Regions from separate parts of the Stenotrophomonas sp. Steno-Z2 genome, predicted to be linked through region 3. Evidence: predicted binding sites of a transcription regulator. Region 3 holds the regulator's gene; each other region holds the start of a gene.
What was found. Region 3 encodes FliA, which starts transcription of late flagellar genes. Its sites were predicted from a motif close to TAAAGTTTNNCNNNCNNNGGCCGATAA; they were not measured.
Positions count from the first base shown of each region.

Region 1: AC06FP_RS04260 (methyl-accepting chemotaxis protein) is a predicted target of FliA. The motif match lies at 3,565-3,591, and genes of this name have one in related genera.
Region 2: AC06FP_RS16445 (methyl-accepting chemotaxis protein) is a predicted target of FliA. The motif match lies at 2,556-2,582, and genes of this name have one in related genera.

Region 1 is NZ_JBWJOY010000001.1:955,165-960,712, reverse strand. It holds gene AC06FP_RS04270 (hybrid sensor histidine kinase/response regulator) at 1-2,503, shown strand, start outside; gene mntP (manganese efflux pump MntP) at 2,687-3,268, opposite strand; yybP-ykoY riboswitch at 3,278-3,439, opposite strand; gene AC06FP_RS04260 (methyl-accepting chemotaxis protein) at 3,621-5,548, shown strand, end outside.
Region 2 is NZ_JBWJOY010000012.1:59,455-65,002, forward strand. It holds gene AC06FP_RS16440 (CheR family methyltransferase) at 1-327, opposite strand, end outside; gene AC06FP_RS16445 (methyl-accepting chemotaxis protein) at 338-2,488, opposite strand; gene AC06FP_RS16450 (methyl-accepting chemotaxis protein) at 2,680-5,070, opposite strand; gene AC06FP_RS16455 (hypothetical protein) at 5,153-5,533, opposite strand.
Region 3 is NZ_JBWJOY010000007.1:11,136-16,683, forward strand. It holds gene AC06FP_RS13485 (chemotaxis protein CheA) at 1-607, opposite strand, end outside; gene AC06FP_RS13490 (protein phosphatase CheZ) at 612-1,235, opposite strand; gene cheY (chemotaxis response regulator CheY) at 1,235-1,627, opposite strand; gene AC06FP_RS13500 (RNA polymerase sigma factor FliA) at 1,641-2,387, opposite strand; gene AC06FP_RS13505 (MinD/ParA family protein) at 2,384-3,268, opposite strand; gene flhF (flagellar biosynthesis protein FlhF) at 3,255-4,967, opposite strand; gene flhA (flagellar biosynthesis protein FlhA) at 5,131-5,548, opposite strand, start outside.

The DNA of each region.
Region 1 (5,548 bases), on a different contig from region 3:
GGTGCTGGCGCTGCCGATGAGCGGCGGCAACACCGCGCTGGCGCTGGTTGCCTATGTCGGCGGTTTCTCCGCGGCCACCGGCATGGTGATCGTGTCCTCGATCGCGCTGGCCACGATGATCAGCAACGACCTGGTCATGCCGCTGCTGCTGCGCCGCAGCGGCGACCACCGCGAGGCCGCCGACGTCGCCTCGCGCGTGCTGTGGATCCGCCGCCTGGCGATCCTGCTGCTGGCGCTGGTGGCCTACGGCTACTACCGCGGCAGCAACAACGACACCATGCTCGCCACCTACGGGCTGATGGCCTTCGCCGCGGTGGCGCAGTTCGCGCCGGGCCTGATCGGCGGCCTGTACTGGCGCGGCGCCAGCCGCCGCGGCGTCGGCGCCGGCATGGCGGTGGGCTTCGGCGTGTGGATCTACACGCTGCTGCTGCCGGCGCTCAGCCATGGCGGCTGGCTGGACGTGGCGCTGGTCGCGCACGGCCCGTTCGGCATCGGCTGGCTGCGGCCCGAGCAGCTGTTCGGGCTGAGCGGCTGGGACCCGCTGACCCATGGCACGTTCTGGTCGCTGCTGCTCAACGCCGCGACCATGCTGCTGGTGTCGATGCGCTGGCGTCCGGGCGTGGCCGAGCGGCTGCGCGTGGCGCCGTTCCTGGAGCCGTACGCGCGGCGCCCGGCGGTGGCCGGCGACTGGCCGGCGCACGTCAAGGTGCGCGACCTGCTGGCGCTGGCCACGCGCGTGGTCGGCGACGTGCGCGCGCGGCGCGCCTTCGCCGAGCAGGCGCAGGCGCTGCAGCGCGAGCTGCAGCCCGCCGCCGCCGCCGACCGCGCCTGGGTGCAGTTCACCGAGCGCCTGCTGGCCGCCTCCATCGGCGCCGCCTCGGCGCGCCTGCTGCTGACCAGCCTGCTGCGCGGCTCGGGCATGGACCTGGGCGAAGTGGTGGCGGTGCTGGACGAAGCCGGGCAGGAACTGCGCTTCAACCGCGAGATCCTGTCCACCACGCTGGAGAACATCAGCGCCGGGGTCAGCGTGGTCGACCCGGACATGCGCCTGACCGCCTGGAACCGCCGCTACCAGCAGATGTTCGGCTACCCGGACGGCATGCTCTACGTCGGCCGCCCGGTCGCCGACCTGATCCGCTACAACGCCGAGCGCGGCGAACTGGGCGAGGGCGACATCGAGGTGCAGATCAACCGCCGCATCGGCCACATGCGCGCCGGCACGCCGCACGTGTTCGAGCGCACCGGCGCCGACGGCAAGGTGATCGAGCTGCGCGGCCAGGCCCTGCCCGGCGGCGGCTACGTCACCAGCTACAACGACATCAGCGACTTCAAGCGCGCCGAGCAGGCGCTGCTGGAAGCCAACGAAACCCTGGAGCAGCGCGTGGCCGAGCGCTCGCAGGCGGCCGAGGCGGCGCAGCAGTCCAAGACCCGCTTCCTGGCCGCGATCAGCCACGACGTGCTGCAGCCGCTCAACGCCGCGCGCCTGTTCGCCTCGGCGCTGCGCGACGGCCTGCAGGAGAACGACGAACAGCGCCACTTGGCCGAACGCGTGGACGCCTCGCTGCGCGCGGCCGAGGAACTGCTCGACGGCCTGCTCGACGTATCGCGGCTGGATGCCGGCGGCCTGCGTCCCACCGTCACCGATTTCGACGCCGCGGTGCTGGTGCGCGAACTGGCCGCGCAGTACACGCCGGTGGCGGCCGGGCGCGGCCTGCGCCTGCACGTGTTCGCGCGCCAGGCATGGGTGCGCAGCGACCGCCGCCTGCTGCGCCGCGTGCTGCAGAACTTCATGGCCAACGCGCTGCGCTACACCCGCAGCGGCCGCATCGTGCTGGCGCTGCGCGTGCGTGGCGACCAGGTCGAGCTGCAGGTGTGGGACACCGGCCCGGGCATCCCCGAGCACCACATGCAGCAGATCTTCAACGAGTTCCACCGCTACCAGCAGCCGTTCGACTGGGGCGAGCAGGGCCTGGGCCTGGGCCTGTCGATCTGCCAGCGCATCTCGCGCCTGCTCGGCCACGGCCTGGACGCGCGCAGCCAGCCCGGCCGCGGCAGCATGTTCTCCATCACCCTGCCGCGCGTGCCCACGCCGGCGGTGGCGCCGCCGCCGCGCGCCACGCCCGCGTTCGGCGGCGACGAGGCGCTGGCCGGGCTGCGCGTGCTGTGCGTGGACAACGACCAGGAAATCCTCGACGGCATGCGCGCGCTGCTCGGCCGCTGGAAGGTGGAGGTGATCGCCGCCAGCACCGTGGACATGGCGTTGCAGAAGATCGCCGAACGGCCGGACGTGATGCTGGTGGACTACCACCTGCACGACCGCATGGACGGCCTCGACGCGCTGGTCGCGCTGCGCGGGGCCGCCGGCCGCCCGCTGCCCGGCGCGTTGCTCACCGCCGACGGCCGCGACGAACTGAAGCGGCTGGCGCGCGAACGCGGCTACCGGGTGCTGACCAAGCCGGTGAAACCGGCCTCGCTGCGCGCCTTCCTCACCGCCTGGCGATAGAGCCTGCGGGAAGCCGGCTGCGCCGGCGATTGCCTTCCACGTCGCGTTCCTTAGATGCGGTGCTTGCCCGTGCCGATGAGCCAATGCCTTGCAGGAACGGCACTGTAGGAGCGCACTTCAGTGCGCGATGGGGCTTTCCCGGTAGCGCCTCGTCGCGCACTGAAGTGCGCTCCTACAGGGGGCTCAGGCCGCGCCGTGCAGGTGTTCGTACAGGATGCTGGCGCCGATGACGATCAGGATCGCGCCGCCGACGATCTCGGCGCGCTTGCCGACCAGGGCGCCGAGCACGCGGCCGAGCATGATGCCCAGGGTGACCATGACCAGCGTGCACAGGCCGATGACCAGCGCGACCACGCCGATGTGCACGTCCAGGAAGGCCAGGCTCACGCCGACCGCGGCCGCGTCGATGCTGGTGGCCAGGCCGGTGGCGGCCAGGGTCCAGAAGCGGTGGTGGCGGTTGTCGTCAGCATCGGGCGCTTCATCCTCCGCGTCCGGGCGCAGGCCGGCCACGATCATGTGCACGCCCAGCGCGCCGAGCAGCACGAAGGCGATCCAGTGGTCGAAGGCTTCCACATACTGCGACGCGGCGCGGCCCAGCAGCCAGCCCAGCAGCGGGGTGAGGGCCTCGATCGCGCCGAAGATCAGGCCGGCGCGCAGCGCGTCGGGCAGGCGCGGGCGGCGCATCGCCGCGCCCTTGCCGATCGCGGCGGCGAAGGCGTCGGTGGACATGGCGAAGCCGACGAGAAGGATGGACAGAGGGGACATCGGGTTTTCCTGGTCGGGCGGAGACGGACGGCACGCGGCGCGCCCAACCTGACGTTGCGCACGCATGCCGCTGGTCTCGCCAACCGTGGAACCGGCCGCACGCGCCACGACGCAATGGTCGAGTGTGTTGACGCGTGCGCTTCCAGACGCTGGAAGCAGGCTACTCCCCAAGGGAGCGCGGATTCTAGCACGGCGCCGCCGGCATGCCGGCGGCGCGCTGACATGCCCCTGTCATCGACGGCTGGCCTCATTGCACCGCACGTGGCGGCCAGCGCGCGCCGGCTTGCGCAAGGCCCTAAAGAACGCGCGCACGCGGCCGATCCAGAGGCGTCCCCACGCCCGGAGTCCCGCCATGAAGTTCCCGCTTGGAATCGCCCAGAAGCTGCGGCTGAGCCTGCTGGCCCTGGTCGTCGGCCTGGCCGTCATCGGTTCGGCCTACGCCTGGCTCAGCGCCGGCACCCGTGCCGCCGACCAGCGCCTGCAACGTTACCAGCAGGAAGCGGCGCGGCTGGAGAACCTGGCCCGCGCCTTCGCCGAGACGCGACGCGCGCAGGCCGAATATGCCATGTCGTTTTCGGCCACCGCCGGCCAGGCGTTCGGCAGGGCACGCGCGCAGCTGGGCGAGGCGCTGGCGCCCGCGCCGGACGGCGGACCGTGGCCGGCGGAACTGGTGAAGCCGCTGCAGTCCTACCTCGAATCGGCGCAGCTGCTGGACGAGCGCATCGGCGAACTCGGCCACGATGCCGACAGCGGCATGCAGGGCGAGCTGCGCGCGGCGGTGCACACGGTGGAGAACCTGATCAGCGGTTACCGCGAGCCGGAGCTGCAGGTGTCGATGCTGAGCATGCGCCGCCACGAGAAGGACTTCATCCTGCGCCGCGAGCAGAAGTACGCCGACGAACTGGGCGCCGAGGCGATGCCGTTCGAACTGCTGCTGCAGCGCGCGCGCATGCCCGAGGACGTGCGCGCGCAGGTGCGCGAGGCGATGCAGCGCTACCAGGGCGCGTTCCTGTCCTATGCGGCGGCGCGCTTCGGCGTGGACAGCGAGACCCAGGCACTGGACGACCATGCCGCGCAGGTGGACCCGGTGATCCTGCGCCTGCAGCAGGGCCAGCGCAGCGCGCTGCAGCAACAGCGCGCCGGCCAGGCGTCCGCGCGCAGCTGGATGAACGCCGCCTTCGCCGCCACCGTGCTGCTCGTCGGCCTGCTGCTGGTGAGCCTGCTGGTACTGCTGCTGCGCGCCATCGACCGGCCGCTGGCCGATGCCGCCGCGTTCGCCCGCGCCATCGCCGACGACCACCTCGACGGCACCCTGGTGGTGCGCAACCGCCACGACGAGATTGGCCGCCTCGCCGCCGCGCTGATGCAGATGCAGGCCAGCCTGCGCGAACGCATCGCCGCCGAACGTGTCGCCGCGCTGGCCAACCAGCGCGTGCGCCAGGCGCTGGACGTGGCCCGCGCCGCGGTGCTGGTGACCGATGCCCAAGGCTGCGTGGTCTACGCCAACGATGCCCTGCGCCAGGCCTTCGCGCAGGCCGCGATCGAAACCGACATCGCAGCCGGCGCCGACGCGGCCACGCTCGGCGCCGGGGTGGCCGCGCTGCTGGCCGCGGCGCGCGACGGCGGCCGCACGGTCGATGCCGAGCTGGAACTGGGCAACACCGGCTTCCTGCTGCGCGCCAGCCCGGTGCTGGAACAGGCGCAGGTGCTGGGCCTGGTGCTGGAATGGCAGGACCGCCGCCTGGAGCGGGTGATCGTCCACGAGGTCGCGGCGGTGGTCGCCGCCGCCGCCGCGGGCGACCTGGACGGGCGCATCGAACTGGCCGACAAGCAGGGCTTCGTGCGCGAGCTGGCCGGGCGCATCAACGCGCTGCTGGACGGCGTGCAGTCGCAGGTCGACGACGCCACCCGCGTCATCGGCCACTTCGCCCGCGGCGACCTGAGCGCGCGCATGCGCGGGGACGGCCACGGCATCTACGCGCGGCTGCGGCAGGGCCTGGAAGTGGCGATGCGCCAGGTTGGCGCCATCGTCGCCGGTATCCAGCAGTCGGCCGGCAGCGTGCAGGCGGCGGTGGACGAGATGGCCAGCGGCACCCGCGCGCTGTCCACGCAGGTGCAGCAGCAGGTGGACGACGTGCACGACGCGCTGCAGCGCGTGCGTTCGGTGGCCGGCGAGGCCCGCCAGAACGCCGACAGCGCGCGCCACAGCGCGGACATCTCCGGCGCCGCCAGCGACGCCGCCGAACGCGGCCGCGCGGCCACCGCCGCCGCGGTCACCGG
Region 2 (5,548 bases), on a different contig from region 3:
CAGCGGCGCGCGGTGGGCGCGCGCCTGCAGTTCCTCGCGCAGCTTCTCGAAGTGGTGCGGTTCGCGGAAGAACGAGGTCAGGTTGGTGGTCAGGGCGTTGGTGAACGCCTGCCATTCGTCGCCGCCGTTGCGCTCTAGCCGGTCCAGGTAGTCCTCGAACGACTGCAGGCCGAGCGCGCGCAGCCGGCGCGACAGGCGCCCGTAGACCATGTCGCGCTTGGCCGGCGCCAGCGCGATGCCGGCGCGCTTGTGGATCAGTTCGCAGACGCGGCGGAAATCGCGGTCGTTGAACTCGAAGTCGCGGGAGGCGGGAGCGGGCAGGGACACCGTGCGGACCTCAGCTGGCCAGGGCCAGAGTGCGGGGAGCGGCGGCGGGGGCCTGCAGGCGGAACACCGACACGGCATCGTTCAGCACCACGGCCTGTTCCTCCATGGCGCGTGCGGCGGCGGTGGCTTCCTCCACCAGGGCGGCGTTCTGCTGGGTGGTTTCGTCCATCTGGGTGACGGTCTGGTTGACCTGTTCGATGCCGGCGCTCTGTTCCTGCGAGGCGGCGGAGATCTCGGCCATGATGTCGGTCACGCGCTGCACCGAGGTGACGATCTCGCCCATGGTGCTGCCAGCCTGGTGCACCAGCGTCGAGCCTTCGGCCACCTTGCCGACCGAGTCCTCGATCAGCCCCTTGATCTCCTTGGCGGCGCCGGCCGAACGCTGCGCCAGCGTGCGCACCTCCGAGGCGACCACGGCGAAGCCGCGGCCCTGTTCGCCGGCACGCGCCGCTTCCACCGCGGCGTTGAGCGCCAGGATGTTGGTCTGGAAGGCGATGCCGTCGATGACGCTGATGATGTCGGCGATCCTGCGCGAGGCCGCTTCGATGTCGGCCATGGTGGTGACCACCTGGCCGACCACCTGGCCGCCCTGCGAGGCGACGCCGGCCGCGCCCTGGGCCAGCTGGTTGGCCTGGCGCGCATGCTCGGCGTTCTGGCGCACGGTGGAGGTCAGTTCCTCCATCGAGGCGGCGGTTTCTTCCAGGTTGGCCGCCTGCTGCTCGGTGCGGCGCGACAGGTCGTTGTTGCCGGTGGCGATCTCCGAGGCGGCCAGGTTGATGCTGGAAGCGGCCTGCTGGATGCGGCCGACGATCGAGGTCAGCTGCGCCACGGTGGCGTTGGCATCGTCGCGCATCCGCGCGAACACGCCCTGGAAGTCGCCGTGCATGCGCGCGGTGAGGTCGCCGCGGGCGATGGCCTGCAGCAGGCTGGAGGTCTCGGCCAGGCTGTGGTCGGTGGCCTCCATCATCGCGTTGAGGTTGTGCACCATCTGCCGGAAGTCGTGCTGGAAGCGGTCCTCGTCGCCGCGCTGGCTGAAGTCGCCGGCGGCCGCGGCGCCGCTCAGGCGGCGGATTTCGCTGCTGATCGCGGTGAGGTTGCGCTTGATCATCGCCATGGTTTCGGTGATCTCGGCCTTCTCGCCGGGCAGCTGCGGCATGTCGCGGGCCAGGTCGCCCACGGCATAGCGCTGCGCCAGTTCGATCACCTGCATCTTTACGCCGATATGGTTGCCTACCAGCTGGTTGGTGCCGGCGACCATCACCCCGTAGTCGCCGGGGAAGGCATCGTGGTCCATGCGGTAGCTGATGATGCCGGCGTCATGCTGGCGTTCCATCTCGCGCTGGGCGGCGATCACCGCCTGCAGCTGGGTCTGCATGCGCTGCATGCTGCCCAGCAGCTGGCCGGCCTCGTCGCGCGAGGTCTGGGCGATGGCGTTGTCCAGGCGGCCGCCAGCGATGGCGTCGGCGACGGCGGTGGCCTTGCGCAGCGGCAGTACGATGCGGCTGCCGATCACCCAGCTCAGGGCCAGCACCAGCAGCACCAGCACGCCGCCGGCCAGGGTCATGATGCCGGTGAAGCGCAGCGCCTGGCCCTGCACGTCGTCCATGTAGACGCCGGTGGAGATCACCCAGTTCCAGGGCTTGTACATCCCGGCATAGGCGAGCTTGGGCACGGGGTTCTTCTGCCCGGGCTTGGCCCATTCGTAGCCGACGTAGCCGCCGCCGTTCTTCGCCGCCTCGACCTGGTCGTGGTACAGGCGCACGCCGTCCTCGCTGCGGAAATCCTTCATGTCCTTGCCGACCAGGTCCTTGCGGAACGGGTGCATCAGCACGACGTAGTCGGTGCTGTAGACGTTGAAGTAACTGGAGTCGCCCTTGGCGCGCATGGTTTCCAGCGCGGCGATGGCCTCGGCCTGGGCGCGCTCCAGCGGCAGGGTGCCGTCGGCGACGCGCTGGACGTAGTGGTCCAGCACGCCATAGGTCAGTTCGACATCGCTCTGCAGCGAGACCTTGCGGGTCTCGTAGAGGTCGAGGTACTGCATGCGCGCGGCGACCACCGCCAGCGTGACCACGCCGATGGCGATGATGATCGTGAGCAGGTTGAGCTTGCCACGCACGGAAATGTTGGAGAAGAAACGCGACCAGGTACGGAAGATGTTCATGCGCGAGGGATGAGTGGGGGGAATGGCCGCCGCGACGTGGGACACGGAGGCGGGACTTCACGTGTGGATATCGGCCGGGCCCTGCGCAAGTTGAGCCGGCGGCCTGCCGCGGGCGCCGATGGGCGTGGGCCCGCGCGACGGATGGCCCACAGCACAACCCCGGCATGAGCCGGGGTTGTGCGGGGAACGGATCAGAATTCCTGCCAGTCCGAATCGAGGGCTTCGGCGACGGCGGCGCGGGCCGGGGCGCGTGGCCTGGGTTCGGGGGTGTAGGCCGCCGCGGCCTGGGGTGCCGGCGGTGCGCTGGCGACCGCCACGGGCGCCGGCGCCACCTTGAGCGCGACCGCCGGGGCGTCGTGCTCGTCCAGGCGGAACAGGGCCACGGCTTCGGCCAGGTGCGCGGCCTGTTCTTCCATCGACCGCGCGGCGGCGGTGGCTTCCTCCACCAGCGCGGCGTTCTGCTGGGTGGTCTCGTCCATCTGGGTGACGGTCTGGTTGACCTGCTCGATGCCGGCGCTCTGTTCCTGCGAGGCGGCACTGATCTCGGCCATGATGTCGGTCACGCGCTGCACCGAGCTGACGATCTCGCCCATGGTGCTGCCGGCGCGGCGCACCAGCTGCGAACCCTCGCCGACCTTGCCGACCGAATCCTGGATCAGCTCCTTGATCTCCTTGGCGGCGCCGGCCGAACGCTGGGCGAGGGTACGCACTTCCGAGGCGACCACGGCGAAGCCGCGGCCCTGCTCGCCGGCACGCGCGGCTTCCACCGCGGCGTTGAGCGCCAGGATGTTGGTCTGGAAGGCGATGCCGTCGATGACGCTGATGATGTCGGCGATCTTCTTCGACGAAGCCTCGATGGCCGACATGGTGGTGACCACCTGGCCCACGACTTCACCGCCCTGCGAGGCCACGGTCGCCGCGCCCTGGGCCAGCTGGTTGGCCTGGCGGGCGTGCTCGGCGTTCTGGCGCACGGTGGAGGTCAATTCCTCCATGGAGGCGGCGGTTTCTTCCAGGTTGGCGGCCTGCTGCTCGGTGCGGCGCGACAGGTCGTTGTTGCCCGAGGCGATCTCGCCGGCGGCGGAGTTGATCGCGGCGGTGGACTGCTTGATGCGGCCGACGATGGCGGTCAGCTGTTCGGTGGTGGCATTGGCGTCGTCGCGCATTCTGGCGAACACGCCGCGGAAATCGCCCTGCATGCGCACGGTCAGGTCGCCCTGCGACAGCGCCGACAGCAGGCCGGAGATCTGTTCCAGACTGCTGGCGTTGGCGTCGAGCAGGCTGTTGAGCTGGCGCGCCAGTTCCAGGAAGAAGCCTTCCTTGCCTTCGGTACCGATACGGCCGCTCAGGTCGCCCGCGGCGGCGGCGTCGATCACCCGCGCGACCTCGCGTTCCACCATGGCCTCGGTGGTGCGGTCGCGCCATTCGACGACATGGCCGACCACGCTGCCGGCGTCGTCGCGGATGGCCGAGATGGTCTGCGCGAACTGGGCGTCGCCGTAGCGCATCTGGCGCGAGGCCACGCCATCGCGCTGCAGCGCGTCGAGCACGCTGTGATCCATCTCGCCGCGGAATTCCAGCGCGGTGACCGGCTGGCCGACCAGCGGGCGCGAGGCGTCGAAATGATCGAGCGCGGCGCTGATGTCGCCGGCATGGCGCTCCAGCGTGTGCGCCAACGCCCGGTTGGCATAGACGATCTGCAGTTCGGAGTTGGTCAGGTAGACGCCGGTGGAGGAGTAGTCCAGCGCGGTGCGGATGCGCAGGTTCTCGGCGGCCACCGCCTGGTCGCGTTCGATGCGCTCGCGCAGGTCGCGCTGCATGCGCTGCATGGCGCGCAGCAGTTCGCCGACTTCATCGGCGCGGCGGGTGTCGATGGTGCCGTCGAGCTTGCCGCCGGCGATCTCGTTGGCCACGTCCACGGCGCCACGCATCGAACCGACCAGCGAACGGGCGAACAGCCAGGCCAGCAGCAGGCCGGCGCCGGCGCCGACCAGTACGGTGATCACGGTGATGGTGGCCGAGGCCGAATAGGTTTCGGCGGCCTGGTCGCTGGCCGCCTGGGCCCGACTGTTCTCGTCGTCGGACAGCGCCTGCAGCGAGGCGGTGGCCTTGCGGTGCAGGTTGCGGGTCTCGCCGACGAAGGTGTCCACCGCGTCGTCGGGCAGGTCCAGTTCCAGCATCTCGGTCACCGAGTCGTAGGACTTCTTGGTGCTGTCCCAGTCGGCGACGAAGGCGTCGAACAGCTTGCGCTGCTCGGGCGTGTCGATGCGCTTGGCGTAAGCGGCCATGGTCTCATCGATCTGCGTGCGCAGCTCGCCGGCGCGCTTCTTCGCATCGGCCTTCACCTCGTCGCTGGCGCGGACCAGGCTCTGGTAGGACGCGTTGCGGTACTCGCTGACCATGCTGGACAGTTCGCCGGTGGTGCGCAGGCCGGTCATGCGCTTGTCGACGATCTCGTTGGTGACGCTGTCCAGCGAGTGCAGGCCGCGATAGGCCACGATGCCCTGGATCAGCATCACGAACAGGACGATGCCGAAGGTGAGCATCAGCTTCGGCATCAGGTTGAGGTTCTTGATCCACTGCATGGTTGCGCTGTCTCCTGCTGCATTCCCGGGCGTGGCCGCGGGACCGCGCCGGCAGGCGCCGGCGCGGCGACGACGGGATGGATTACTTGATGTTGGCCAGCTTCAGGTTGGAGGGCGTGGTGATCTCGATCTCCGCGCGCGAGGCGTCGCGCTGGATCTTGCCGATCGCGCACACGGTCTTGCCTTCCAGGGTCATCAGGTCGAAGCTGAAATTGCCGCGCGCCGAGCCCGGGATGCGCGCCGAGAAGGTGTGGCGCGGGAACGCGCCGCCCATGTGCAGGAAGGTGGGCTGGCCTTCGGAGCCTTCGGCGTAGCGGGCCTTCTCGACCTTGCCGCAGACCATGCCGTCCTTGCCGGCGAAGCGGGCGGCGTTTTCCGGCGGGATCATCTCGTCGGCGGCGGCGGCCAGGGACACGCTCGCCAGCAGGGCCGCGGACATCAGCGAAATGAGGGGCTTGGACATCGGTTTTCTCCGGAA
Region 3 (5,548 bases):
GGGCGGCGTCGCCGTGCAGCTGGTCGAGCAGGGCTTCGAACTCGTCCTCGCTGATGAGGTCGTCCGCCGGTCTGGGAGCGGTGGCGACGGCTGCCGGCTTCGCGCCGGGCGCGGCGCCGCCATGCAGCTGGTCGAGCAGGTCCTCGAATTCGTCCTCGGTGATCAGGTCGCCGCCGGCGGCCGTGGCCGGTACCGGCGCCGCTACCACCGGCGCCGGCCTGGCCGGTGCCGCATCGACGTCGAACAGCGCGATCAGCGCCGGCGGCGCATGCTGCGGCTCGGTGCCGGCAGCGACCGCGTCGAGCATGGCCTGCAGCCAGTCCAGCGACTGCTGCGCGGCGTCGAAGTGGTGCGCCTGCAGCTCGGCCTTGCCCGAGCGCGCCATGCCCAGGGTTTCCTCGGCGGCATGGCACAGCTCGACCATGGCGTTGATGCCGAGGAAGCCGGCGCCGCCCTTGAGCGTGTGGAAGCCGCGGAACACCGCGTTGAGCTGGTCGTTGTCCTCGGGCGCCTGCTCCAGCGCGACCAGCTGTTCGCCGAGGCGGTCCAGGATTTCCTGGGCCTCGAGGATGAAATCGGCGGCGATGTCGTCGGCGAAGGCGCTCATGGCGTCACAGCCCCAGGTCGGAGAGCAGGTCGTCGGCGTCGTTCTGGCTGACCGCGTGGCGGTCGATGCCGTCCAGCGCCGGGCCGGCGAGGCCGCCGTTGCGCGCCTCGTCCTCCGGCGGCGGCAGGCCGAGCGCGCCGAAGCCCTCGTGCACGCGGCGCACGATGCCGACCACGCGGCGGATGATCTGCCCGGTCAGGTCCTGGTAGCTCTGGGTCAGGGCGATCTCGGTGAGGTTGTGGCGGATGCGTTCCAGCGCCTGTTCCTGCTCCACCGCCGGCAGCGCGCCTTCGCGCAGGCCGCCGACCAGTTCGCGGCACTGTTCGGCCAGGTCCAGGGTGCGGTGGGTGGCCTTCTCGGTCATCTCCACCACGTGGTCCAGGCGCGCGCAGGCGTCGTCCAGCTCGCCGGCCTCGGACGGTACCGTCGGCAGTTCGCCCAGCGCCTGGCCCAGTTCGCGCGCCAGCCGGCCCAGGCCGGCCATCATCGGTTGCGTGCGCAGCGCGGCCAGGGCGTCGATTTCCCGGCGCCAGCCGCTCTCGTCGCCGCTCTCCAGCGCCGCCAGCGCGTCCTGCAGGCGCTGCACCAGGGCCGATTTCTCGCTCGGGGTTCCGCTGGACATGGTCATCAGGCGCTCGCCGCCAGCCGCTCGAAGATCTTGCCCAGCTTCTCTTCCAGGGTCTGCGCGGTGAACGGCTTGATGATGTAGCCGTTCACGCCGTTCTGCGCGGCCTCGATGATCTGCTCGCGCTTGGCCTCGGCGGTGACCATCAGCACCGGCAGGGTCTTGAGCCTGGCATCGGCGCGGATCGCCTTGAGCAGTTCGATGCCGGTCATCACCGGCATGTTCCAGTCGGTGACCACGAAGTCGAACGGCTGGCTGTTCAACAGCGCCAGCGCGGCGTGCCCGTCCTCGGCCTCGGCGGTGTTGGTGAAGCCCAGGTCGCCCAGCAGGTTCTTGACGATGCGCCGCATGGTCGAGAAGTCGTCGACGATCAGGATCCGCATGTTCTTGTTCAAAAGGTGTTCCTCTTCATGGTTCGACGAGGCCGGCGTCGGCCGCCTCGAAAATCTTCAACCGGCCGCGCAGCCGCAGCATGGCCTGGCCGTGGATCTGGCAGACGCGCGACTCGCTCACCCCGAGCACCGCGCCGATCTCCTTCAGGTTCAGTTCCTGCTCGTAGTACAGCGACAGCACCAGTTGTTCGCGCTCGGGCAGCTGGCCGATGGCCTTGCCCAGCTCCTCGCCGAACTGGCTGCGCTCGAGCACCTGCTGCGGGGTCGGGCCGCCGGTGGCCGGGGTGTCGAGCTCGCCCTGGTCCTCGATGCGCGATTCCAGGCTCAGCACCTGGCCGCGCGCGGCGTCCTCGATCAGCCGCAGGTACTCCGGCAGCGGCATCTCCATCGCCTCGGCCACCTCGGTGGCGCTGGCGGCGCGGCCGGTGGCCTGCTCGATGCGGCGGATGGTGGCGGCGGCGTCGCGGGCGCGGCGGTGCACCGAGCGCGGCACCCAGTCGCCGCGGCGGATCTCGTCGATCATCGAGCCGCGGATGCGGATCGAGGCGTAGGTCTCGAACGAGGCGCCCTGTTCGGCGTCGTAGCTGCGCGAGGCCTCGATCAGGCCCATCATGCCGGCCTGGATCAGGTCGTCGATCTCGACGCTGGCCGGCAGGCGCGCGGCCAGGTGGTGGGCGATGCGCCGCACCAGGTCGGAGTGGCGGGCGATGCAGTCGTTGGCGCTGGCGCGCTGCACCTCGCGGTAATGGGCGGCGGGGTTCATGTCGCCACCCCGCGCCGGATGATGCGCTCCAGGAAGAACTCGACGCCGCCGCGCGGCTCGGTCGGCGCCTGCCAGCGGGCGGTGCGGCGGGCGATTTCCTGCAGCGCCAGCGCCGCCGGCGCCGACGGGTACAGCTTCACCACCGGCTGCTGGCGCTGCACCGACAGCCGCAGCCAGTCGTCCTGCGGCACGCAGCCCAGGTAGTTGAGCGAGACGTCGGCCAGGAACTTCTCGCACACCCGCACCAGCTTTTCGTACAGCACGCGGCCTTCGTTGGGGTCGCGCACCATGTTGGCCACGACCTGGATGCGGTCCACCCCGCGCTCGCGCGAAAGCACCTTGATCAGCGCGTAGGCGTCGGTGATCGAGGCCGGCTCGTCGCAGACCACCACCACGGTGTCCTGCGCGGCCTGGCAGAAGGTCAGCACGCTGTCGGTGATGCCGGCGGCGGTGTCGATGATCATCACGTCCAGGTCGCGTTCCAGCTCGGAGAACACGTTGACCAGGCCGACGTGCTCGGCCGGCTGCAGCTCGGCCATGTGCCGGCGGCCGGACGCGGCCGGCACCACCAGCAGGCCGTCGGGGCCTTCGATGATGACGTCCTCCAGGCTGCAGCGCCCGGCGACCAGGTCGGCCAGGGTGTGTTTGGGCTGCAGGCCGAGGATGACGTCGATGTTGGCCAGGCCCAGGTCGGCGTCCAGCAGCAGCGTGCGCTTGCCCATGCCGGCCAGCGCCACGGCCAGGTTGGCCGAGACGTTGGTCTTGCCCACGCCGCCCTTGCCGCCGGTCACCGCGATGGTGCGCACGGGGCCGGCGGGCTGGCGGCGGGTGGCCGACAGCGGGAAGGCATTGGTCAGCTTGGCGTACTCACGCGACGGCATGGTTCAACTCCGGGTTGCAGGGCATATCGGCCGCGCGGCGCAAATCTTCAAGGCGCAGCACCAGATTGGCCGCCGAGGCCCGGTGCAGGTCTTCCGGCACGTCCTGTCCGTCGGTCACCCAGGTGATCGGCAGGCGGTGGTCCACGGCCACCGACAGGGCCGAACCGAAGCGGCCGGTCTCGTCCAGCTTGGTCAGCACCAGGCCCTGCGGGTTGGCGGCGCCGAAGCGGCGCACCACCTCGTCCATGTCCTGGAAGCTGGTGTTGGCCGGCAGCACCAGCAGGGTGCGGATCTGGCCGGCGGCGCGCAGCCACTGCAGCTGGGCGGTCAGGGCGCGGTCGCGCTGGCCCAGCCCGGCGGTGTCGATCAGCACCAGCTTGTAGTCGGCCAGGCGCTCGAGCAGCTGGTTGAGATTGGTGCCGCTGCTGGCCTCGTGCACGGCGATGCCGAGCTGGCGGCCGAAGCCGTACAGCTGTTCGCGTGCGCCGATGCGCTGGGTGTCGGTGGTGACCAGGGCCACGTCGCGGGCGGCGTGGGCCTCGGCGAAGCGCGAGGCCAGCTTGGCGATGGTGGTGGTCTTGCCGGCGCCGGTCGGGCCGACCAGGGCGATCACGCCGCCGGTCTCGATCGGGTCGACCGGGGCGATCGGCAGCTTTTTGGAGATCAGGCCCAGCATCAGGCCGCGGGCGCGTGCCGGGTCGGTATCGGCCGGCATCTGCACCGCCACGTCGCGGGCCAGGCCGGCGTCGAAGCCGTATTCGTCCATCAGGTCCAGGGCGTTGGCGCGCACCGGGCTGCCACGCAGGCGCTCGTCGGTGAAGCGGTTCATTTCGCGCTCGATCAGCTGGCGCATGCCGGCCACTTCCTGGCGCAGTTCGGCCAGCTGGCGGTCGTCGCGCGGCGCGCTGGCGACCACGCTCAGCGCGGGCGCGGCGACGGCGGCTTCCGCGGCGGGCGCCGGAACATTGGCGGCGGTGGCAGCGGCCGCGGCGACGGGCACGACCGGTTCGACCGGTTCGACCGGCGGCTGGCGCGGCGGGGCCATCTCAGACAGGGCGGGCGCGGCCATGACCGGCTCGATCCGTGGCGCCGGCGCGGCGGGCGCCACCGCGACCGGCTCTTCCAGCGGCGGGTCGATCGCGAAGCGGGCGCGGTTGACGGGCGCCGGCGCGGCAGCGGCGCTGGCCGGCGCGGCGACGGCGAAGCCCTCGGGGCGGAACGCCGGCACCACCGGGGCGTCGTCCAGCGCGGCCGGGAAGGTAGCAAAGCGCTGTTCCGGCGGCTCCGGTGCGCGTGCCGGTGCGGGCTGCGGCTTGAGCAGCGACGAGAAGCGGCTGCCCGGGGCCAGTTCGATGCTGCTGTCGATGGAGCGGCCGGTGGCGCCGACCGCCGAGCGGGCCAGGGCGGCCACGGCCGAGGCGGTGGCCACCACCGGTTCCGGCTCCGGGGTCCTGCGGCGGGTCACCGCGGCGATGATCGCCTCGGCGGCGCTGCGCGGTTTGGGCGCCGGCGGCGGCGCCGGGCGGGCGGCCTCCAGGGCGCGCTGCACGGCGGTCTCGTCGTAGTGGGCGGCCGCCACGATCTCGACGCCTTCCTCGATCCTGCGGTTGGACAGGATGACGGCATCGGGGCCATGTTCCTTGCGCACCAGGTTCATGGCGGTGCGCATGTCGGCGGCGACGAAACGTTTGATCTTCATGCTGGAGTACCGGGAATTCGTGTGCGGGTGCGACGCGGGAGCAGGGGCGTTGGCGGTGGGTTGCATGGCGGTGCGTGCTCCTCGTCCTTCGTGTGTGGCGGTGGCCGGCCAGGTGTCCGTTCTTTGACGCCGTCCTGCGCCGCCGCCGGTTTCCAGGCTGTCCTCAGCTGATCGTGCCGACCAGCTTCAGGCGCTTGTCTTCCGGGACCTCGCTGTAGGCCAGCACCGACAGCGAGGGAACGCTGTGGCGGACCATCCGGGCGAGGGCGGCGCGGACCGGGCCCGGTACCAGCACCACGGCCGGCTCGTTGCGCGCCTCCTGCTTGCCGACGCATTCGGCAAGACTCTGGTGGAGGCGCTCGGCGAGACCGGGTTCCAGTGCGGCACCGTTGCCCTGCGTGGATTCCTGCAAGACCCGTTCCAGTTGCGGGTTCAGGGTGAACACCGGCAGCTCCGGCGACATGCCGGCGATTTCCTGCACGATGAAGCGGCCCAGCGCGTTGCGTACCGCGGCGGTCAGCGCGGTCGGGTCCTGGGTGAGCGGGGCGTTCTCCACCAGCGCTTCGGCGATCTTGCGCAGC